Regions from separate parts of the Maridesulfovibrio bastinii DSM 16055 genome, predicted to be linked through region 2. Evidence: riboswitches for the same ligand, from Rfam matches in the RefSeq annotation. Region 2 holds a riboswitch; each other region holds the start of a gene.

Region 1 (5,934 bases), on a different contig from region 2:
GCCAGATCGCAGTTGGTTGCCGCAACAACTTTGATATCTACCGGAATTTCTTTGGTTCCGCCGACTCTTAAAAAATTTCTTTCCTGTAGAACTCTAAGCAGTTTGACCTGCATGTTCAGCGGGAGTTCTCCTATTTCATCAAAGAAAACAGTTCCACCGTCAGCGACTTCCAGAATACCTTTCTGCCCTCTGCTTGCCCCGGTAAAAGCCTCCCTTTCGTGTCCGAAAAGCTCCTTATCCATAAGTTCCGTGGTAAAGGTTCCACAGTTGATGGCCATAAAGCGTTCCGATGATCTGGGGCTGAGCATGTGAATACTTTTAGCAACAAGCTCCTTTCCTGTTCCTGTTTCTCCCTGAATCAGAACGTTGCAGTTCATCTGGGCAACCTGAGCTATTTTCCTCTTCAGGTTTCTAAGGGGAGTACTTTGACCGACAAGCGGCAGGTCCGGTCTGCCCTGAGCTATCATTTTACGCAGGCGCAGTACTTCAACGGAAAGGGCGCGCTGCTCCAGAGCTTTTATAACCTGAGTTTTCAGCTCTTCAATGTTGAGAGGTTTGGCAATATATGAATGGGCTCCTTTCTGCATGGCCTTTACAGCAGTTTCGACAGTGGCGTGGCCGGTGATAACGATCACTTCGGCCGAAGGGAGCATTGTTCTAACTTTTTCCAGAAGCTCTATTCCGCTCATACCCGGCAGCATGAGGTCTGTGATGATCAGGGCATATTCCTGCTGGGAGAGGGCATCGAGAGCCGCTTCAGCGGTTTCTACTATGGTCGGAAGATAGCCTTCCTGCTGAAGAATCCAGGATATATTTTCTCTAGCTATAACTTCATCATCTACAATTAAAATTTTTTCCGCTGTCATTAGCTGTCCCTGTTCAGGGGTAGGTTTATAGTGAAAGTTGTACCCTGATTCTCAATGCTTGAAACAAGTATTTTTCCGCCGGCTTTTTCAATAATTCCATAAGCGATGGAAAGTCCCAGTCCAGTACCCTGACCGACTTCTTTTGTTGTATAGAACGGATCGAAGATGCGGCTCATAACGTCAGGGGTCATGCCCTGACCGGAATCTTTAACCAGAATCTGAATGCCGCTTTCTTTGATTGATCCGGAGACACTTATTTCACCTTGATCCGGTTCAATGGCCTGAATTGAATTCAAAATAAGGTTTATGAAAACTTCCTGCATGTGCTGGGCGTCAACCGGGATGGTAATATCCTGCGGAAGGTCTATGTTCAGTTTAATATTGGCAGGCAGCCGGCTTGAAACAAGCCCTTCGACTCTTTCAGTCACAAATCTAAGACTTGAATTCGAAGGAGCATAATCTTTCTGCCTTGAAAAATCGAGCAGTCCCTGAACGATATCCCTGGCCCTTAAGGTTTCCTGACTGATATTCTTCATCATTTTATCGGCGAACGGGTCTTCTCCTGATTTGTTTTCCATAAGAATCTGGCAGGAAGTTGAAATATTGTTAAGTGGATTATTAAGCTGATGTGCCATTCCCGAAGCCAGTGTTCCTATGGAAGACAGTTTGCGGGCCTGTATCAGTTGCTCCTGCCTTTTATTCAATTGTTCAACCATGCTGTTGAGTGCTGCGAATACCTGCTGAATTTCATCATGGTCATTATGTATTTCAAGGGGCTTGAATGTTCCTGAGGCTATTCTGCGTGTTGCGTTTTGCACCTGTTTAAGCGGTCTGAGTATGTTTTTGAAAAAGAAAAATACGAGCAGAACCATAATCAGTGCAACACCGGTCATGGAAACCATGAGGTTGGTGCGGAGTTTTTCATTAATAGTGAAAATTTTCAGTCTTTCACTGGCTGAGATTGATTTAGCGGTTTCAACAAGTGTTTTTCCGCATTCACGGAGATTTTCCTGACTGTTGGCAGGGAAAATTTTGAAGTTTTTTGCCGAATATTCCATATTAGAAATTATGGTATCGTAATTTTGCAGCTCATCCTTCATTCTCGCTGTAAGAATTGCGGCATATTTCATTTCTTTTTTAGCTCTGATTGTGTCCAGCAGAGCGGAAATCTGTTTTATGTAGCCACCGGCCTGAGCGAAAAAGCGTTTGTCCTGATAAAGGAAAAAGTTTTTTTCAACCCGGCGGAGTTCAAGAACAAGATTCGCGATGTCGTCAGTTTTTTCAACCAGAGCTATGCTTGTCTTGAGTTGACCCATGTTGGAGAATGAAAGCAGAGCAACACAACCGAAACAAACTGTGAATGTTATAATGGCGAAGATGATTTTCTGGCGGATGTTCAACCTTGGCATCAAGTTATCTCCGAAGTCGATGGTTGTTAATTGTTGAATGTTTTATCTTATCGATAAATATCCTGACCGGACAATTAGGTCAAAGCAGATAAAATGATAATAATTGTGGTTCTAAAAAATAGATTGATTTTGTGTATAAAAATAATTTTGTCGGTTTTTATCTATTAAATATCAAGAGACTATATACTTATAAACATCTTTTTGAACAACTGTGGAAAAGGTCTGTTCAATCCTTTTCATCCTTACTCCCGCAAGGGCTGAAAAGGAAGTTTCAAGAAAATTTCTAGAGACTATTGATACAAGTTTTTTCCTCTGCTAGATTGAGCGAAGTCGATTTGTCCTTCAGGAGACCTTTATGAGGACGCCACAGGAAATCCGGTTAAAATCCGGTACGGTTCCGCCGCTGTGTTTCAGCATGTCTGAAAAGTCAGCACTCCTGCCTGAAGTATCCTTCAGCCTTTTCCGGCTGAGGGTCAATCAACAAACGCCAACAACCCCGCGATTCGGGGTGAGGCTGCAATCAGTCCTGCGGTATGAGCCTTCCGGGCCAGCCGCGATTCACACATAAAGCGGTCCATTCGGTTGACCTTGTCAGGGTGCCTTATATGCACCCGTGGTTTCATGCGCCTAATTGCATACCGTAGGCCCCTTTGTGCGGACAACATTTAAACGGAAATTAAAATGCCTAAACAGATTCTCAAACGTGACGGAAGATTAGAAACATGGTCCACTGAAAGAATTTCAGATGCGATCTTCAAAGCTCTTAAAGCCAGCGGAATCAAAGATCCGCTCCTTGCCAAAAGACTTGGCAGAAATGTTGAAAAGAAACTCGAAGGAGTCGATGTCCCGGAACAGGAACATGTTCAGGACATGGTTCAGCTGGTACTTATGGAAGGAAGGCTTTTTTCCGTTGCTGAACGGTACATCATCTACCGTGAGAAACGTCGTGAACTGCGTAAGCAGGACGAAACATATCTTGATATAGCAGGAACAATAGAAAGTTATCTTGATCGTTCCGACTGGCGTGTAAATGAAAACTCCAACATGGGCCATTCCTTTCAGGGATTGATGCTGCACATGTCCGGAGCTGTTCAGGCCCGCTACTGCCTTGAAAAATATCCTGAAGAAATCAGAATGGCCCACGAGCACGGCTATTTTCATATTCATGATCTCTCCTTCGGCCTTGCCGGTTATTGTGCCGGCTGGTCTCTGCGTGACCTCCTGCTAGAAGGATTCGGACTTCGCGGCCGTTGTTCTTCCGGTCCTGCAAGGCACTTTGATTCCGCCTGCGGACAGATTGTGAACTTTCTTGGAACCCTCCAGAATGAATGGGCCGGCGCACAGGCTTTCAATAATATTGATACCTATCTTGCTCCTTTCATCCGTCATGACGGTCTTGATTACGATCAGGTCAAACAGATGGTTCAGAAGCTTATCTTCAACCTGAACACCACTTCACGCTGGGGCGGTCAGAGTCCTTTCACCAACTTCACTCTGGATATGGTTCCTCCCAAGCATATTGCCAAAGAACCTGTAATTATCGGCGGTGAGCTGCAGGATACTACTTACGGTGAATACGCCGAGGAAATGGAAATGTTCAACAAGGCTTTTGTCGAAGTCATGCTTGAAGGTGACAGCGACGGCCGTATTTTCTCTTTCCCGATTCCTACATATAACGTTACCCCGGACTTTCCGTGGGAGTCGGAAGTAGGCGAACTGCTTCTTAAAATGACTGCCAAATATGGTGCTCCATATTTCCAGAACTTCATTAATTCAGATCTTAACCCTGAGGATGTCCGCTCCATGTGCTGCCGTCTACAGATGGATCTGCGTGAGATTCGCAAAAAAACAGGCGGACTGTTCGGTTCCGGAGATCTTACCGGTTCTATCGGTGTTGTTACCCTGAATCTGCCCAAGCTGGCTTATCTTGCTCAGGGTGAAGAAGATTTTCTGGATCTGATTGCAGAATACGCAACTCTGGCTAAAGATTCGCTTGAATATAAACGTAAACTCGTTACAGCAAATCTTGAAAGTGGAATGTTCCCGTTCACAAAACGTTATCTCAAGAACGGATTTAAAGGTCATTTCAGCACCATCGGCCTGATCGGTGGTAACGAAGCATGCCTGAACCTGCTTGGAAAGGGTATTGAAACCGATGCCGGACTCAGGCTGATGACCCGTGTTCTCAATCACCTGCGTTCACTCAGCGTTAAATTTCAGGAAGAAACCGGCAACCTTTTCAACCTTGAAGCAACTCCCGGTGAAGGAACCTGCTATCGTCTGGCAAAGATTGATAAATCCCTTTATGCGGACATTCAGACTTCCGGAACAACAGATCCTTATTACACAAACTCCACTCTGCTGCCTGTAGGTATCACTGAGGATGTTGTCTATGCTCTCAAGCATCAGGACCAGTTGCAGACTCTGTATAACGGTGGAACAGTATTCCATACTTTCCTTGGCGAGGCTGTTGCTGATACCACCGCGCTTAAAAACTTCATTATCAAAGCTATGACCAATACCAAGATTCCTTATATCTCGGTTACGCCTACTTTCTCAGTCTGCGAAGATCATGGTTACATTTACGGTGAGCATTTTGAATGCCCGGAATGCGGTAAAGAAGCTGAAGTTTATACCAGAATTGTCGGTTACTATCGTCCTGTCAGCCGCTGGAACAAGGGAAAACAGGAAGAGTACAAAGAACGTACCGAGTACAGCCGTACTTCCTGCGCCTGCTCGTAATCAGTTTATTCCATACAGTATCTCTATTAAAGGGGCGGACGTGAATCCGCCCCTTTTTTTATGATCGCCTAATGGGTATAGTGGCGATGCCTCCAACCATGTTTAACATGAAGAATTCAAGGAAAATTTTATGATACTGACAGCAACACAGCTTAAAGCCCTGCGCCAGCGCAATGATGAGGAATTACGCAGAGGAGACTATGTAAAACTCGGGTATCCCGCCGATACGATACAGGATCTGCTGCATACAATTGAAGCCATTAAAAGTGAGAAAAAGAAGTGGAAGAAAGTTGCACAGGAGCGTGGAGAGATGCTTGGGAGAATTTCCGAGACAATAGATAAATATAATGCAAACAGGGTCAAAAATGATTGATCTTACGTTTTTTATTCGATGTAAAAAATAATTGCCGCATAGCTTAATGTTACTATTCTTAGTCGGCCGTTGAAAATTCTTGATTTTATTCCATGCACGGGCAATGGTATTTAAATTTTAATTAACGGTGTTTTATTCTATGGCTAAGGAGAGGTAAATGAAGTTCAATAGTCTCAACAGTAGGGTTGGCGGGATTATCACTTTGGGTGTGGTCATTTCCGTTGCTATTTTAATTTTTGTAGTCAGCACAATGACTAACAGAGCTGTCTTCTCCATTCAGGAGAAGAATATGCAGGAAATGAATTCTGTACTGGTAGATGAATTGGAGCAGGTGGTACGTTTAAATCTAGTCCTTTTAAAAAGTCTTTCAGTTAATACCACATTTAGAAAATCAATAAGAGATACAAATTTTTCAGCTTACACCAACAAACAGGTTCGGTCACTTTTAAAGCACTTCGATAAGATTGAATTTATAGGAGGCTTTAATGCTGATGGAGTTTATTCATTTGGAGAAGATAGTGGGGGTAAAGATCTTCAAGGGATA
Region 2 (5,934 bases):
TAAATATAAAATGATCCTTCTAATTACCATTTGAATATCTGTTGAGTATATAATCAGCAATAATTCTTCTGTTTTAAAAAGAAACAGGAGAAATTAAATAGAAATACATTATAGATAATTTTTCAGAATCTAAACGACAGCGATAGTGATTCATTCAGATAAGATGAATTCCGAGGTAAGGGCTAAAAATGTAGCAGATTTGTACTATAGTTCAAATTTGCAAGCGACAATTTTGGAGCGGAATTGTTCTGTAGAAAGTGAATATGGCACAAAAACAAATAAGCGGGAATGCGATTAATCGCATTCCCGCTTATTTACTGTGATATAATTTTAGATACTAACCGCAGGTTGTGTATCCGCAGGCTTTACAAATCTTGCATCCACCTTCAGGAACATAAGCTTTTTTGCCGCATTCAGGACACACAGCCCCTAATTCTTTGGCAACTATTGTTTGATCATCCATATCAAGTGATACATACTGGCGCAGAATTCTTGCAATAATAGCAGCTGCATCAATTATATTGTAACTTGAGCGGTCAAGCTGGGTAAGAATTCTTTCAATTGGCATTCCTACACGCAACAGCAAACTTGCCAGTCTGGTGATAGTTTCCCACAACGAATATTTTTCCTGAAAGACCTGTTCGCTATAGAAGCCATCACCATTTACTCCGGCTTCTTTAGGGAGCTTAACAAATATTTCAATCGGATTACCGGACTCATCAAGAGATACTATTATATACATTTTGGAGCCCTTCCACATAACCCGATGTCTTTCGGCCCGTTCAATGTCATGCAGTTCTCTTTCCTGAATAGCGGCATCTTTCCGAATCAGGGTTGAGTCACTTTTCTTTTTATCCTCTTTTTTGCTGAGCACACCTTTTTTGCAACCATTCCTAAAAATAGTCACACCCTTTAAGCCGTGCTTCCATGCTTCAAGATAGATCTGATAGATAGTATCTTTAGGTGTTTCTTCCGAAAGATTGATTGTTGATGAAATGGAACTGTCAGTAAACTCCTGAATAGCAGACTGCATCCTGATACGGTCCATAAAATCAAGTTCATCTGCCTGAACATAGTTAAGCTTTTCTTTAAGCTCCATGGCCGTATATTTACCGAAAAGGTCTTCCTGATTGGTTTCAAGCATCCATTTAAGCGGTGGCATGTGGATAAACTCAAAAACTTTTCCGGCTTCAAGGCGTGTTTCACGGGTATAACTGAACATAAATACAGGTTCTATTCCTGAAGAGCAGTTATCTGACATAATGGAAATTGAACCGGAAGGCCCAACAGTATTAAATGCAGTATGCCGCAATCCGCTTTTCATTATCTTCTTGCGCAATTTTTCCGGCAGATTCAGATTTTTTATATATGGGCTTTCAAGAAAACGTTTTCTGGCATCAACATCTTTTAAAGCTTCAACCACGCCGAAACGTTCAGCAAGGTCGGCACTGGTTGAAATCTCAACAATGGCTTTTTCGCGGAGAATATCCTTAACAAAATTGACTGACTCAGCACTACCATAACGCATACCGAGCATTGCCAGCATGTCGCCAAGACCGGTAAATTCAATTCCGATTCTTTTGCCATAACGATCCGCATCACGATGCTCCTGCAATGGGTGCTTATCCTGATTAAGATCGGACATAGTATCCATGAATGCCAGAGTTCTGATAAGATCTTCCTGAAATAATTCAGAATCAAATCTTGCTTCTTTAGTATACGGGTTTACCACATAGCGGAAAAGAACCATGGCTCCCAGCAGGCAGTTACTCCAATAACCAAGAGCCTGCTCCCCGCAGGGATTTGTGGACATTGGTTTCAATCTGAGCGGATCGATATAAGTACCCGGTGTGTTGCGCTGTGTCGTATCCTGATAGAGTATTCCGGGATCTCCAGACTGCCATGCCGAAGCACTTATCTCCTCAAGCAGTTCACGGGCTTTAACCTTTTCATACTCCTTAAGCGGAAGTCCAAGCTCCTGCCATCTGCTGTAGTCGCCATCCCAGAGCGTATTATACACGGTACGGACAAGATCAAAGATATCCGAATTTTCACTGCGCCGTCTTGATACGGAAAAAATAAAAGATTCAGCTCCCAACGGGGCTTTGGCATCATCTGTTGAAAGATCCGGCTGAACTTTAATCAGACAATTTTCGGCATCCAGTTCAACAATTTTATATACTATTTCAGCTTCAACTCTATCACCGATGCGCGGATCAAGGGCTGCATAAACCTCAGGTACAAGCTGCAAGGTTGATTCATCATAAATTTTAGCTGATATTTTTGACCGGTGAGGAAAAACAAAAGTCCAGTCACCATCTTCTTCAACAGCCTTCATAAACTCATCAGTAACTTTCAGGCTGATATTAGCGCCGAACACATCCTGCATTTTACCGGTCAGTGAATCCACCCCGAAAATATCTCCGGGTCTGCTTTTGCACCAGATAAACCTTTTAGTGTCAGGGTGGCGGATATCAAGAGATATCATGAGCGCCCCGCGCCTGCCGTTCTGGCCAATGGTATTGGTAAGCTCACTGAATAACGGCATAAAACTTACAGCACCAGATGATGTTACCGCAGCATTGTTGACAGGATCACCAGCCGGACGGAGTATGGTAATATCTATACCGCTGCCGCCACGATAAGAATATGTTCTTGCCAGTTTTTTCTGGGCTTCAAAAATACCTTCCAGTGAATCTGATTCAATTTTTGCCAGATAGCAGTTGCTTAAAGAACATTTTGCGTGGTCATTTCCAAGACCGCAAAGGATAGAACCAGCAGGGATAAAACGCCCGGACTGGAGCATTTCACAAACCTGTTCATTTTCCTGCTTATTAAAACTGGAATTTTTTAAAAACTCACGGCAAAGCCTGTTTTTTACATCGGTAAACGAATGCTCAAGGAGACGTCCTTCTGGATCGCGGATCTGATATTTTTTGGAACTTACGGTTTCCTGAAAACGGGTATGCTCTTCAAGAGCCATCTTAGCTGATTCACGGGTGATAACTGATTGTTCGGTCATTAATTCAAACTCGTTTAAAGGCCTTTGCCTGATCTGGGATTTAGTCCACAAAAAGAATTCCCCACCTGATAAAAACACAACAATACCCCCAAACGGCAGCGCGGGCTGTCGCAAAGTAAAGCCGGAAATATCTATGGAGATCTTTAATGAGTGCAGGTAACCCGGAAGGTTGCACCTGCTGGACGGTTTTATGATTGATACTTTACGGTTAAAGTATCACTTTTATACATCGTCTGAAAAGACAGACATTCTTCAGGTTGGAGTTCTGGCTTATACTATCATTAATGATAGAAATTACAGAGGCAGCACCGCCCCGGATTTTAACCGGGTTCTCCAATTCAGACAGCCCGGAAGGCAAATTCCTGAAGACCACAAACTGATGAAAGAGACCTTAACAGAACATCTTTTCACGTCAACGATTTTATCTTTTTTTTATGAAACGTATTAAGTAACTGGTATAAATATTTAAATTTTAATCAATAAAAAAAAGGATAATAATCGTGGTCATCTATAAAATTATAATAGTTCACGAAACAAATTAAAGAGCCATCTCCATTGGTATAAACCTGATGCCATGAAAATTCTGTTCACTGCCTATTTGTAAAAATCCCAGCCTTTCATAAGCCTGAACAGCTCCCAGTGAAGAATTAACTGTCATACCTTTAAAGCTGCTGTTATCTGCAATGCATTTTTCTCTGGCTATGCTGAAAAGCCGACCGGCTATTCCGCGTTTATGATAGCGGTAATCTACAAACAGCATAGCCACATGATTATTATCTTTTATTTCAATAATCCCGACCGGATGATTTTCAATTTCCGCAATAAAGGCAAATGAAATTTCATTTAATCTGCGACTCAAGGCTTCTGAGCTGACAAACTGTTTAAACTCTGAAACTCCTTCATCTGAAAATTCAGAGGCCACACATTTATGAAAAACATCCAGAACAAGATTTATAACCGAGTTTTCAACGGTTAAAAGAGGTCTTATACTAACAGCTTCCGACATATACTTCTTTTCCCAATACACTTTTTTAGAAAAAACATAACATGCTAATTAAGTTTTCTGGAAACAACCCTGTTTCTTCCGGTTTCCTTGGCTTCATACAGGGCTTTGTCAGCAACTTCCAGCAGAGCCTGAAGTGTGGTCGATTTATTGGGAACAACCGAGGAACATCCGCAGCTTACCGTAACATAATCACCTATTTCTGATGATTCGTGAGGCATCTTCAAATTTTCCACTCTGACACGAATCTGCTCCGCAAGAACCGCGGCTCCATGCCCATCGGTACCCGGAAGTATTCCTACAAATTCCTCACCACCATATCTTGCCAGCATATCACCAGAACGCTTAAAAATACTTTTTGTATGCCCTGCAATTGTCTGAAGGCAGATATCTCCAGCCTGATGTCCGTATGTATCATTATAAAGTTTGAAGTAATCAACATCAAAGATAATAAGCGAGAGCATTTTTCTATCCCGCATCATTCTGCGCCATTCTTCTTCCAGTTTGATATCAAAATTACGGCGGTTGGCGATACCGGTCAGACCGTCCTGCATAGCCATATCCATAAGTTTCTTATTTGTTTCCTGCAAGGCTTTCTCAGCCTGCTTGCGCTCTGAAATATCTCTTATGGCTGTAACCCTGACCATCTCCCCCTTGTATCTAAAAATTCTTCCTCGAATTTCAACAGGAAAAACAGTTCCGTCTTTTTTTACAGATAAGGATTCATACAAACTGTTATGCCCTGTTAAAATATTGCTTTTAACCCGTTCGACTTCATCCGGGGCTACAAATCTGGTCACTTCGGACCCTATAATTTCTTCCAGAGGATACCCGAGCATTTCTGATAAAATATTATTCCCATCAATAATTTTACCTTTCTTAATTATGCTAACACCTTCAAAAATGGCATTTGAAAAAGCATGATACCGCGCTTCACTGTCTTTCAAAGCGACATTAGCAAGAGTCAGTTCACTTGTTCTTTCATCTACCCTTTTTTCCAGTTCATCACGACTTTTGCGGAGCATGGAATTTAAAACCGAGAGCTTGCTAAGCCAGATCACGGCACTTACTGAAAAAATCAACAGGCTTATACCAGCTACAATAAATTCACGGCGAAACCTTTGCCACAGGCTGACCGGATGATTTATTAGAACAGCTTTTTCAGGGATACTTTCCATATCAAGGCTAAAACGTCTGACAGCTTTCAAATCTATAAAAGTCCGCAAGGTTGTATTAGATTTACTGAAATGTCCTGACTCCATATAATCTAAAAGAGAATAAACCATCTGCTTACCGATACTCCCGGCATCAAGAAGATGTCCGCCGACAATACCGGTACCCATAAATGATCCCCAGAAGCTGTAAACCGGAGCATTTGAAATTGTCGCTATTTCTTCTGCCACTTCACGCGGCACCAGATGAGAACCAGTCTTATCCGACCAGATTAATGAACAAAAAATAATTGTATCACGGTCAAGCCCGGCAACTATCCTTTTCAATTCTGCTAAAGAAAAATCAGATACCGTCTTTACGGTAATTGATTTATAAGTTTTGAGCTGTTGCCTGACTCTTTCACACCTGTGCCTGCTGGAATCATTATCCCCTTCAATTATAAGTGCAGACCGGACTCCAGGATTCTGCTGCAACGCTATTTCAACCGTTTTATCAACAGAAAGGTTAACATCCCCCCATAAATGTAAAACTGTATCATCATCGTTCAAAGATTTTCGCTTAGTTGTATAGATAACTTTGGGTGCGTGGACGGCGAGTAACTGTCCATAGTTCAAGGTAAATTCAGCAGCAACGTCTGAGTTGGCAATGACTCCTGAAAAATGAATATTTTTATACTTTTCTTTTAGATACCTGAATAAAAATTCGTAATTGACCTCACTTTCCATGCCTTGAGCAT
Region 3 (5,934 bases), on a different contig from region 2:
ATCAAGCATGAACAGATACCCATGCTGGCCTATTTTAATCCCTTTAAGAAATTTTTCGTTGAAATCCATTACCTTGAAAGAAATTCCGAGAATTCCGTAAAGAGTGCCATGTTCTTTGATGGGGAAGGTCAGCAGAGCAATCGGTTCACCTGTTATGGGCGATTTGGCAACATTGGAAAGCACGATCTGACCGTTTCTGCTTTTCCGAATATTTTCTATGTAAGCAGACGATTTAGTGAGATCAAGACCTACTGAATCACCTCCTGAACCGTCAGCTTCAACAATTCCATCCGGAGAGATAATTGTCATTCTATTATAAGAAGGTGATTTCTTCATGTATGTCATGAGAAGGTTGCTGGCTTCTTTGAAAGATTTATTTTTAACAGCTGATATTATGAGTTCATTTTCTGTTAAAATTAATCCTTCCCTGCTGATATTCTCATACCAGAAACTAAGCTCGGAATCTGTTTTATCAAGAGTTGAACGCATCGAGCCTTTAAGAACATTTTCAAGGTTTTCAGCTCCGGTTGAGTAAGAAATCCAGGTTAGAACAGCTATGGCAAGGATCACAAATGGTATTATTATACCTATGAATTTAGTCCTGAGGTTTAGTTTCATGATTTAATACCTGTTAAATTTGATTTGTAGGAGTTAATGTGACGGAATGATTAAATTATCGTTAGGTATTGAGTTAGGAAAGTTGTAAGAAATAATTTGTGGCAATATAGCATTCATAATAATGCAATTCAAGCTCCAAATATTAATGTAATAGTCTCTATGCTGATATACTGCTAGCAGTTCTCTGCTACTTAGCGATATACCATAGTAAAGTTATTTAAATTTTCTTTAGAACGTTTACTTTAATATATGTGTTTTGGAAATGGATTATATGATAAGTGAGTGTTTACAATCGATCGGAGCTTTAAGGATATGCAAGGTCTTGATATGTGTATGACGTGGTTGGTCTATATCAAAAGAAAATTTATAATCTAAGCAGATGATGCCGGTATATGCTTTTGGTCGCCGGTTTGAAGTACAAATTATTATCTTAGGATAAGCTTAAGTAGTGAGCATAAAATAGGTCACAGCTACAAAATAATGATAGTGCCGGAATGTTAATGAAGCAGGCGGTATGAACCACCTATGAGCATTTCGCGTATGCCGTCTAAATTTATATCCAGTTCAGGGGTAAAGCGAAGTCCGAATTTATTGTTGCACTTCCAGACAACAGATGCCTTCTGGCTGCTTAAGAATCCTATATTATCGTTGAAGATGCATCCACGGATAAATAAATTATCACCAAGGTCAATCCGATTAATGCTCGTTTCTTCGGAGACTTCTATGCCCATTCCAGTCGTGGAAATATCCCTGATGGTTACATCTACATCTTCTTTGCCGGTCATGACAGCGATATCGCACATTCTCAGAACTTCAACGACTGTCTTCAGCTCAATTCTTTCTTTTTTTCTTCTTTCAATATTATTTTTCATGATCCCTTCCCTCCAAGAGGAAGCCATTACACTTTCATAATAAAAAGGTGAATTGTTTTCTTTAGAAAGGTGATAATTAATAAGGTTACTTATGTAGATATGTTTAAATGACTCGTTTTATATGCTATAAAATTTAAAAAAATAAGTAAGATAAGAGGATTATCACATTTATTTGCTGTATCGTGTTAAAAAATACAGTGTAAGATTGTATGCTTTTTTAATAAGTTAAAAATAAATTTATTTAGAAAACAAATAACAAAATTTATGTTTAGTAAATTTGCAAGAGCTGATTCAATTATTAATTAAGTCGCTGAAAAGCTGATTTGAGCATCATCAAAGTCCATTATTGTGTTTTTATTAAATAAAAACGGCTGCCTACAGTTTCAAATTTTGAAAACCGCAGACAGCCGTTTCTGGCTATCTAAATTAATATTTTAATTTAGCAGGAGAAGTTTAATCGTGGCGATATCAGTTGAAGTTTTTTTAGTCAGGTAGGCTGGAAAAATCATTACAGGTAAACTTTTGTCTGTGGTGGTGCCATCTCCCAGTTCTCCGTGACTGTTTGTTCCCTACGCCCATAGAGTTCCGTCTGCTTTTAAAGCCAGAACGTGCATAGCCCCGGCGGAAGTGCAGGCATAGACACCTGTTCCGACTCTTTCCAAAACATTTTTGTCCTGCTTATCTCTTTCTTAAGGTGATAAGGGGGATTCAGGTCATTTATTTCTTTATTGACTTAGATAAAACGGGTAGTAACAAGTAAATTAATTAGTTAATATCAGGCGAAGCACTGTTCTTAAGGAGTTTGTGGTGAGAAAATTTTTATTATTGGTTGTTATGGCCGGGCTTGTCCTGTCGGGATGTGTATATGTGGATATGGAAGTCCGTAACCAGCCAGTTTCAACTCAGGGCATCCAGACAATGAAACGCTTTAATATGGCAGACTCCGGTCAGGATAGTGGAGAGCTTGGTAAAAAACTTTATGCGCAGGCTAAGAGTGAACTGGAACAGAAAGGCTACATTTACGATGAAAAGTCCCCGGAATTTTCTGTGATGGTCAGATATGGTTCAAAATCTTTCACAGCCCGCGGGGTCAGCTATGATCGTGTCGGCTGGGGCTACAATTATATTGATAAAGAATATGTAGATGACAGTCTTAAGCGCGAAGGTAACTCAGAAACCAATATTAATCAGGTTAAAATATATATGATCAGCCCGGGCTCTGAGAACAATCCTGTTTTTCTATGGCGCAGTTCAGCATCCAGTTCCGACAGGGAAGGGGTGGCTGTTGTCGGTCCATGCCTGTTGAAAGGAGCTCTTTCACATTTTCCGGGCCAACCGGGAAAATTTTCTGAAAAGGTCAATTTAAGAAGCTGCAATAAATAATTTGAAAAAGTCCCCTTGGAAGAATCCAAGGGGACTTTTATATTCTGGTGAGTGAGCCGTCCTGAAATATGTTTACACCCAAAGGACCAATTTTAGGGCTGGACAGTTTTCAGTGTTAAAGCTGAAGTTGAAAAGGCTGCCTTTTATAATCCATGCGTAAGTATGGACTTGGGGTTAACTCACTCATAGAATTTTGGTTCTGAATAAGCTTTAGTTTTGCTTGACTATATAACAATATCTTTATATATCTACTTAGACATTGAAGGCGAAGTTCAGGAAACGGAAGACGGTGAGAGTCCGTCGCAGGCGCGCTGCCGTAATCGGACATTATTAATACATTCCATTTAATATGAGTGTATTGTGCAGAAGACACTGGGTATACTGGGAAGTTTTCTGCAAGGTGCGTCAACCGCAGTCCGTAAGCCGGAAGACGTCCCGAGCTTATTGTTTATGATCCCCGCGTCCGGGAAAAGTAAATCTGTCTTCAAACCAGCTTTGGAATAGCTGAAATCTTAAACATGGAGATAAGTATGCTGACGCACACTCTTGGTTTTCCACGGATGGGGGGTAACCGTGAGCTTAAAAAAGCTCTTGAAAGTTACTGGAAAGAACAGACAAGCAAAGAATCACTTTTGAAAACTGCCGCAGATCTTAGAAAACAGAATTGGACTGTTCAGCATGAAGCAGGGATAGATCTGCTGCCTGTAGGCGACTTTTCATTATATGATCATATCCTTGATAATTCTTTCAGGTTCGGGGTTGTTCCTGAAAGATATGTTGAAGCAGGATATTCAAGCGGACTGTCACTCTACTTTGCCATGGCCCGCGGCGAGGCCGGTGAAGGTGGAGTGCAGGCTATGGAGATGACAAAGTGGTTTGACACCAACTACCACTATATAGTGCCGGAATTTACCAGAGGGCAGAAATTTTATGTGGCTGATAATTCCATAGTGGATCAGGTACGGGAAGCAAAAGCAGCAGGATTTACTCCCAAAGCAGTTCTGCCCGGACCGTTGACATTTTTGAGCCTCGGTAAGTCCGTAAAGGTTGAATTTAATAAGTTTGATCTGCTTCCGGGTCTGGTTGAAGCCTATATTGAACTATTAAAGGATTTGTCCAAAGAATGCTCTTGGATTCAGCTGGATGAACCTGTTCTGGCTACTGATCTGGACGAAGAACTTAAAGACGGTTTCAAGAATGCCTATGCTGCATTTCGTGCGGCCGTTCCAGATGTTAAGTTGATGATAGCCAATTATTTTGGAACCTACGGAGAGAATCTTGAACTGGCCACCTCATTGCCGGTGGATGCTCTTCATGCCGATCTTGTTCGTGGTTGTGATGAGTTTGAGCGGCTTCTGGAACTGGTTTCCCCTGATATGGCTGTTTCACTTGGTGTTGTTGATGGTCGCAATGTCTGGAAAACAAATCTTGATAATGCTGTGAATAATGTGCGCAGAGCTGTTGACACCCTTGGAAGTGAGCGTGTGCTGGCCGGTTCCTCGTGCTCATTGCTTCATTCTCCTGTTGACCTCGATTATGAAAATAAAATTGATCCGGAAATAAAATCATGGCTTGCCTTTGCCAGACAGAAATGTGTGGAGATAGGCCTGATTGCAAAAGCTGTAAATGGTGAAGATATTTCTTCAGAACTCCTTGCAAGCCGCAAGGCTCAGGAGTCCCGCCGCAAAAGCCCGCGGGTTCATAACCCGGCAGTTACCGAACGTATTCAGTCTTTGAACTCTGATGATTATAAACGACAAGCACCTTATAGTCAGAGGGCCAAATCCCAGAGAAACAACCTTGGGCTTCCTCTGCTACCAACGACCACCATCGGGTCATTCCCCCAGACTCATGAACTGCGGGCTTTGCGGCGAAAATATAAAGACGGACAGATTGATGTTGATGTCTACGAAGGCAAACTTAAGGAAATAATCAAGGACTGCATTAACCGTCAGGAAAAAATAGGTCTTGATCTGCTGGTTCACGGTGAACCTGAACGCAATGATATGGTTGAGTACTTCGGGGAGCAGCTTGACGGGTACTGCTTTACCGAGAACGGCTGGGTTCAGAGTTACGGGTCTCGCTGTGTAAAACCTCCGGTAATTTTTGGCGACATTTCACGCCCTGAACCCATGACGGTTAAATGGATTCAATATGCCAGATCCGTAAGCAGCCGGGAGGTCAAGGGAATGCTGACCGGACCGGTAACCATGCTCTGCTGGAGTTTTGTGCGTGACGATCAGCCGCGCAGTGAAACATGCCGGCAGCTTGCTCTGGCGATACGGGATGAAGTTGCTGATCTGGAAGCCGCTGGAGTGAAAGCTATTCAGATAGATGAACCAGCCCTTGGCGAGGGGCTGCCCTTGAGAATTTCGGAGCAGGACAATTATCTTAAATGGGCTGTAGCCTGTTTCAGACTCGCCTCAACCGTTGTCCGCAATGAAACTCAGATTCACACCCACATGTGCTATTGCGATTTTGGTAAAATAATCAGTTCCATTGCCGACCTTGATGCGGATGTTATCAGCATGGAGGCAAGCCGAAGTGATATGGAGCTGCTGCACACTTTCAGCATATATAATTATCCCAACGAAGTAGGTCCGGGAATTTACGACATCCACAGTCCCAGAATTCCCTCTGCCGATGAAATGGCAGAACTCCTTTCCCGGGCAATGATGGTTATCCCGCGCGAACGGTTGTGGGTTAATCCGGATTGCGGTTTAAAAACCCGCGAATGGCCTGAAGCAGAAGCCTCGCTGGAAAATATGGTTAAAGCCGCTGAGATTACCAGAAAAAAGATAAATTAACTTATAATATAAAATCCGGCAGGGAGAAAATTTCCCTGCCGGAAGCTTAAATCGGAGAACTGAGACAATGAAAGTTGCGAATAAGGTGGCAGAGGGGAAACAGTTTTTTTCATTTGAATTTTTTCCTCCAAAGGATAAATCCACATGGCCGGGTTTTATGGATACAGCAGGCAAGCTTGCAGACCTTGGTCCTCTTTTTGCCTCAGTAACTTATGGAGCAGGTGGAACCAGCCATGAAAATTCCCTTGAAATCT
Region 4 (5,934 bases), on a different contig from region 2:
GACGTATGGGTAGCCTTGAAAGTGAAGTTTATCTTTCCGGTCCTGCTGTTGCTGCGGCCAGTGCCATTGCAGGAAAGATTATTGATCCTTCCTCCATATAATGAAGTTTTTAGCTCATAACGCATAAATATATTTGAGAAAGGGAAATTCCCTTAGGAGAAACAAATGACTATCAAAGGAAATGTCCATAAAGTCGGGGCTCATATTGATACCGATGCTATAATTCCCGCCCGTTTTCTGGTCACTACCGATCCTGAAGAGCTTGGTGCCAACTGCATGGAAGGTCTTGAGCACGGCTGGATTAAAAGAGTAAAGAAAAATGATATTATGGTCGCTGACGAAAACTTCGGTTGCGGCTCATCTCGTGAACATGCTCCTATTTCAATCCTCGGAGCAGGCATACCAGTTGTTGTAGCTCACAGCTTTGCCCGTATTTTTTATCGTAATGGATTTAATATGGGACTGATCCTTCTCGAAGTTGGAGATAACGTTTCAAAAATTTCCGATGGTGACGAGCTTGAAGTTGATGCCGATAAAGGTGAAATCAAAAATATTACCACTGGTGAAACAATAACCTGTAATCCTGTTCCTCCTTTCATGAAGGAAATTTTGAATTCAGGTGGACTTGTTGAATATGTAAAAAAACGCCTTTCAGAGCGTAATTAATATTATATCCCTGATGAAATCTGTTCAGGGGCAGCTTAGACTTTTTAGTCTACAATTTTAATGAGGAAAAATTTATGAAAATTTGTGTAATGCCCGGTGATGGAATCGGCCCGGAGATAGTTGAGCAGGGTTTGAATGTCCTGAACGTTATCGGCGAGAAATTCGGCCATACTTTTGAAACTGAGGAAGTTCTGATTGGTGGCGCAGCTATCGACGCCAAGGGTGTTCCTCTTCCTGATGAGACCGTGGAAGCCTGTAAGGCTGCTGATGCTGTTCTGCTTGGCGCAGTAGGCGGACCGAAATGGGATACCATTGATCCCTCCATTCGTCCCGAACGCGGACTGCTCGGCATCCGCAAGGCTCTCGGACTTTTTGCCAACCTGCGTCCTGCATCTCTTTTCCCTCAGCTCAAGGATGCCTGCTTTTTACGTCCTGACATCGTTGAAAAGGGTATTGACGTAATGGTTGTTCGTGAGCTTACCGGCGGTATCTACTTTGGTGAACCCAAAGGCGAAGGTGAGAAAGACGGTCAGAAATACGGCTTCAATACAATGGTTTATTATGAAGAAGAAATCAGACGTATTGCCAAGATCGCTTTTGAAACAGCTCGCAAGCGTAAAAAACGTGTTTGCTCTGTTGATAAGGCTAATGTTTTGGACGTTTCCCGTGTATGGCGCGCTATAGTCATTGAAGTTTCCAAAGAATACCCTGACGTTGAACTTACTCATCTTTATGTTGATAATGCTGCAATGCAGCTCGTTCGTGATCCTTCACAGTTTGATGTTATCGTAACCGGAAACCTTTTCGGTGACATACTTTCTGATGAAGCTTCCGTTATTACAGGATCAATCGGAATGCTGCCTTCAGCTTCTGTTGGCGCTGCAAATCCCGGTATTTTTGAACCTATCCATGGATCAGCTCCTGATATTGCAGGGGAAGATAAAGCTAATCCTCTGGCAACAATACTCTCCATTGCAATGATGCTTCGCTATGCGTTTAATCTTGATAAAGAAGCAGAATGCATTGAAGCTGCTGTAGAAAAAACTCTCAGCTCCGGATTGAGAACCGGAGATATTATGGATGAAGGTGGAACCCTTGTTGGCTGCAAGGCCATGGGTGAAGCTGTTATTAAAAATCTTTAATATCATCTAATTATTTAATTCTGCAGCCGTATGCCTGTCCTAAGGCATGCGGCTGTTTTTTTAAACTTTTCTGTAAATGAGCTTGGACATATAAATGGAAGATACAGCAAAAAATCAACACCACGCTTTTGAAAGCCATCCACACAAGACATTATTTACCCTTGCTATACCTGTTTTATTCTCCCTTGTAGCGGAGCCTGTAACTGGTTTGGTAGATACGGCTTTTATCTCTAGGCTCGGGGCACAGCCAATGGCTGCTCTCGGGATAGGCACGATGGTTTTTTCATCTGTTTTCTGGATTTTTGGTTTTTTGGGTATCGGTACTCAGACTGAAGTCTCGCATTCCCTTGGCAAAGGGGATGAAGTAAGAGCCTCTTCACTGTGCTGGCTTGCAGTTGGATTGGGACTTGTGCTTGGCTTTTTACTTATCGCCGTGCTTTACCCTATGCTTGGTATTATTGCCGAAGGAATGGGGGGCACTGGTGACGTCCTGCAATATGCACAAGAATATATGCGCTATAGACTGCTTGGTGCCCCTGCAATTCTGGTTACACTTTCCTGTTTTGGGGCTCTGAGAGGCTATCAGGAAATGCAGACCCCTCTTTGGATAGCCGTAGGTTTAAATGCTGTTAATATCTGTCTGGACTGGCTTCTTGTTTTCGGGCACGGACCTTTTCCGGAAATGGGAGTGGCCGGAGCTTCTCTTGCCAGTTCAATCAGCCAGTGGTTCGGCGCAGCAGGGGCTCTGATAATTATAAAGAGAAGATTCGGGTTAAATTTAAATTTTGGAATTAAAGATATTCGCAGACTTTTTGTGATAGGCGGAGACCTTTTTATAAGAACTGGAAGTGTCTGCGTTTTTCTATTGTTCTGTACTCGTGTGGCCACGAGGGCAGGGGCTGATGCCGGAGCGGCTCATCAGGCTATCAGACAGTTTTTCGTTTTTCTGGCTCTTTTTCTGGATTCTTTTGCTATTTCAGGCCAAAGCCTGGTCGGTTATTTTATAGGTTGCTCAGATATTTTTCATGCTCGCAAAGTTGCTTCACTGGTATGCTTCTGGAGCTTCATAACTGGAATTTTTCTGATGATTGCCATGATTCTTGGAGAAAATACTGTAATCTGGATTCTGGTTCCTAAAGAAGCTGTAAAAGTTTTTATTCCTGCATGGCTTGCTGTATCCCTTTTGCAACCGATTAATTCTTTGTCTTTTGCAACTGATGGCATCCATCTGGGAACAGGTGATTTTTCTTATTTACGGAACAGTATGTTTACTGCCGTTTTGATAAGTGTGGCAGCTATCTTTTTAGTTGAAAGGCTGGAACCTGAAAATATGCTTTTATGGATTTGGATAATTTCCGGGATCTGGACATCTCTTCGGGCTCTTTTCGGTATGATTCGAATCTGGCCGGGGATAGGTCGTGCCCCGCTAAAAAGTGAGAATCAACCGACTGTAGCAACAAATTAATTTCGTTGACATCGTTTCATAAAGAGTTCTATCAATTTTTCACCTGAGGTGCTTTGGCGAGCTTAATAGGGAACCCGGTTAAAATCCGGGACGGACCCGCCGCCGTAAGTCCTTATAAATCTTTCCCCTTTTTAAGAAAGAGTGTCACTGGATTTTTTATCCGGGAAGGCCGGGAAAGATGGGACAAGTCGGAAGACCTGCCTCGGGATGGCTACAACATAGTTTACACAGTAACGGGGCTTTTACCGTGTAAAAGGGCAGGTCAGAATTTTATTTATTGGCGTGCACCACCCCTATTATAAGCCCCCGAAATGTCAGGAGACTGCTATGCAGCGCTGTTTTGGGGAAAAATCCTATTCAATTCCCGCTCTAATTTTACTCATACTGATTCTTTCCGTAGGTACCGCTTTTGCCGGTCATGCTCGACCCGAAAAAAAAGGAATTCTTCTTGTTGCTTTCGGTTCATCTGTTGATTCTGCACAGATTTCATTCAAAGAGATTGATAAGAAAGTTAAAGCTGAGTTCCCGGGAGTTCCTGTCCATTGGGCTTTCACGTCTTCTATTATCCGTCACAAGCTGGCTAAAACTGAGAATAGAAATATAGACTCTCCATCGATTGCGCTGTCAAAAATGATGGATGAGGGTTTTACCGATGTAGCCGTTCAATCACTGCACACAATTCCAGGTGAAGAATATGAAGGTCTGCTGAAAACAGCAGAAGCTTTTGAAGGTATGCCTAAAGGAATGAAAAAAATTACTGTAGGCAGACCCCTTCTTTATAATGATGGTGATGTAAAAAAAGCTGTTGATGCCCTGATAGCTTCCTTTCCAAAGGGAATAAGAGCACAGGATTCAATTGTACTGATGGGACATGGTACACCGAGTCCGGCTAATATTTATTATCCTGCAATTCAATATTATTTGAATCTTAAAGGTTCCAATATGTTTGTTGGAACCGTTGAGGGATTCCCTTCTCTTGAAAATGTTATGGATAAGCTGCCTTCACCCAAAAAGGGTAAAGTGTATCTGCTGCCTTTCATGTCTGTAGCCGGAGATCATGCCCATAATGATATGGCTGGCAATGAAGACGACTCATGGAAATCCATCCTCACCAAGGCCGGATATGACTGCGTTCCTGTAATGAAAGGAACTGCTGAATATCCTGCTGTTGCAGAACTCTGGATTATGCATCTGAAAGACGCATTTAATGCGTTAAGCCATAAGTAAATTATACAGGCGGTATGATGAGGAATTACGGAAACAGGGTCGAAGCGGCAGCAGTTGGTCTGCTGATTGCTGGTACATGTTTCTCACTTGTCGCCGCCTGTTTTTTTGGTCCGTACGATATCTCCGTTATACAGGTTTTAAACGTGCTTGCGGACCAGCTTGGCTTTGTAAATTCAACCAGAATTGATAGCGCTGTAAGGTTTGTCGTCATTGATCTGCGTTTTGGCAGAATTTGTCTGGCTTTTTTGTGTGGCTCATCGTTATCAATGGCCGGAGTTGTTTATCAGGGGGTTTTAAGAAATCCTCTTGCAGATCCATTTACTCTTGGAGTCAGCAGCGGTGCTGCTTTTGGCGCTTCTCTAGCTATTTTTTTAGGTTCGATCCCATTGCTTTCATTTCTGTGGAACTGTCTGGGCTCATTGTTTCTTCCGCTGGCAGCGCTTGCCGGGGCTTTAGTTGCTCTTACTGCTGTTCTTTCTCTTGGAAGCATAGGAGGTCGGATCAGCCGCGAGACTATCGTTTTAGCCGGGATAATTGTTTCAACCTTTCTGGCTGCTTTGATTTCTCTGCTTAAATCTCTGGATGAAGATTCTGTCAGCAGTATTGTGTTCTGGATAATGGGCAGTTTTCAGGGACGCGGATGGGAGCATGTCTATCTGTTGTTACCATACGCGGCTGTTGGATTTCTGCTTGTTTTTTTCTATTCGCGCGAGCTGGATATTCTGTCTCTCGGTGATAATGAAGCGTGTCATCTCGGAGTGAATGTTACCAGATCGCGACTTGTACTGTTGCTTGGAGCAAGTCTTGTTACCGGAGCTGCGGTTGCTGTTTCCGGAGTAATCGGGTTTATAGGTCTGGTTGTTCCCCATCTGGTCAGGATGTTGTTCGGCTCCAGACACAGACCATTACTAATATTATCTTCACTGCTTGGAGGTCTTCTTCTTGTCTGGTCTGATGTACTGGCCAGAACAATTCTTTCCGGGGGTGAAGAACTTCCTGTAGGTGTTGTCACAGCTATGCTTGGAGGTCCTTTTTTCTGTCTTATTCTCAGAGCATATAAAAAGGTGCATTTGTGATGATAAGCATGGAAAAAGTTTATTCAGGATATGGCGAGAGAGACATCCTCAAGGACATAAATCTTGATTTCAGAAAAGGGGAAATGGTTGCTGTTCTGGGGCCAAATGGAAGTGGTAAAACAACACTTGTTTCAACCATATCCGGTATCCTTTCTCCAAGCCTTGGTTCGGTTAAAATTTTAAATAGATCTGCAAGAGAATATTCACGAAAAGATTTAGCCAGAATAATGGCAGTTATCCCCCAGCGAGTTGAATTATCTTTTGATATAACTGTAAGGGATATGGTTTTAATGGGTCGGTATGCTTACACTGGATGGTTTTCCGGCTACGGCAATGAAGATTACAGTAAATGTTTTGA

The links. Region 2 has a riboswitch for cobalamin ahead of G496_RS0115230 (TSCPD domain-containing protein). Riboswitches for the same ligand answer to the same signal wherever they lie in the genome.
Region 1: it holds a riboswitch for cobalamin, as region 2 does, so the genes downstream of both, G496_RS0101835 (ribonucleoside triphosphate reductase) here and G496_RS0115230 (TSCPD domain-containing protein) in region 2, are expected to answer to the same signal.
Region 3: it holds a riboswitch for cobalamin, as region 2 does, so the genes downstream of both, metE (5-methyltetrahydropteroyltriglutamate--homocysteine S-methyltransferase) here and G496_RS0115230 (TSCPD domain-containing protein) in region 2, are expected to answer to the same signal.
Region 4: it holds a riboswitch for cobalamin, as region 2 does, so the genes downstream of both, G496_RS0118225 (sirohydrochlorin cobaltochelatase) here and G496_RS0115230 (TSCPD domain-containing protein) in region 2, are expected to answer to the same signal.

Annotation. Positions count from the first base shown of each region.
Region 1 is NZ_AUCX01000006.1:164,233-170,166, reverse strand. Features, by position in the region: gene G496_RS0101845 (sigma-54-dependent transcriptional regulator) at 1-866, opposite strand, end outside; gene G496_RS0101840 (sensor histidine kinase) at 866-2,275, opposite strand; cobalamin riboswitch at 2,603-2,733, shown strand; gene G496_RS0101835 (ribonucleoside triphosphate reductase) at 2,957-5,017, shown strand; gene G496_RS0101830 (hypothetical protein) at 5,148-5,390, shown strand; gene G496_RS0101825 (methyl-accepting chemotaxis protein) at 5,548-5,934, shown strand, end outside.
Region 2 is NZ_KE387014.1:171,225-177,158, forward strand. Features, by position in the region: gene G496_RS0115230 (TSCPD domain-containing protein) at 338-3,022, opposite strand; cobalamin riboswitch at 3,261-3,403, opposite strand; gene G496_RS0115240 (GNAT family N-acetyltransferase) at 3,561-4,028, opposite strand; gene G496_RS20725 (sensor domain-containing diguanylate cyclase) at 4,073-5,934, opposite strand, start outside.
Region 3 is NZ_KE387015.1:66,861-72,794, reverse strand. Features, by position in the region: gene G496_RS20160 (methyl-accepting chemotaxis protein) at 1-618, opposite strand, end outside; gene G496_RS20155 (PilZ domain-containing protein) at 1,116-1,490, opposite strand; gene G496_RS0116470 (DUF4136 domain-containing protein) at 2,298-2,873, shown strand; cobalamin riboswitch at 3,110-3,327, shown strand; gene metE (5-methyltetrahydropteroyltriglutamate--homocysteine S-methyltransferase) at 3,404-5,680, shown strand; gene G496_RS0116460 (methylenetetrahydrofolate reductase) at 5,748-5,934, shown strand, end outside.
Region 4 is NZ_KE387016.1:167,239-173,172, forward strand. Features, by position in the region: gene leuC (3-isopropylmalate dehydratase large subunit) at 1-101, shown strand, start outside; gene G496_RS0118210 (3-isopropylmalate dehydratase small subunit) at 166-666, shown strand; gene leuB (3-isopropylmalate dehydrogenase) at 741-1,808, shown strand; gene G496_RS20280 (MATE family efflux transporter) at 1,903-3,273, shown strand; cobalamin riboswitch at 3,303-3,492, shown strand; gene G496_RS0118225 (sirohydrochlorin cobaltochelatase) at 3,601-4,500, shown strand; gene G496_RS0118230 (FecCD family ABC transporter permease) at 4,518-5,576, shown strand; gene G496_RS20285 (ABC transporter ATP-binding protein) at 5,576-5,934, shown strand, end outside.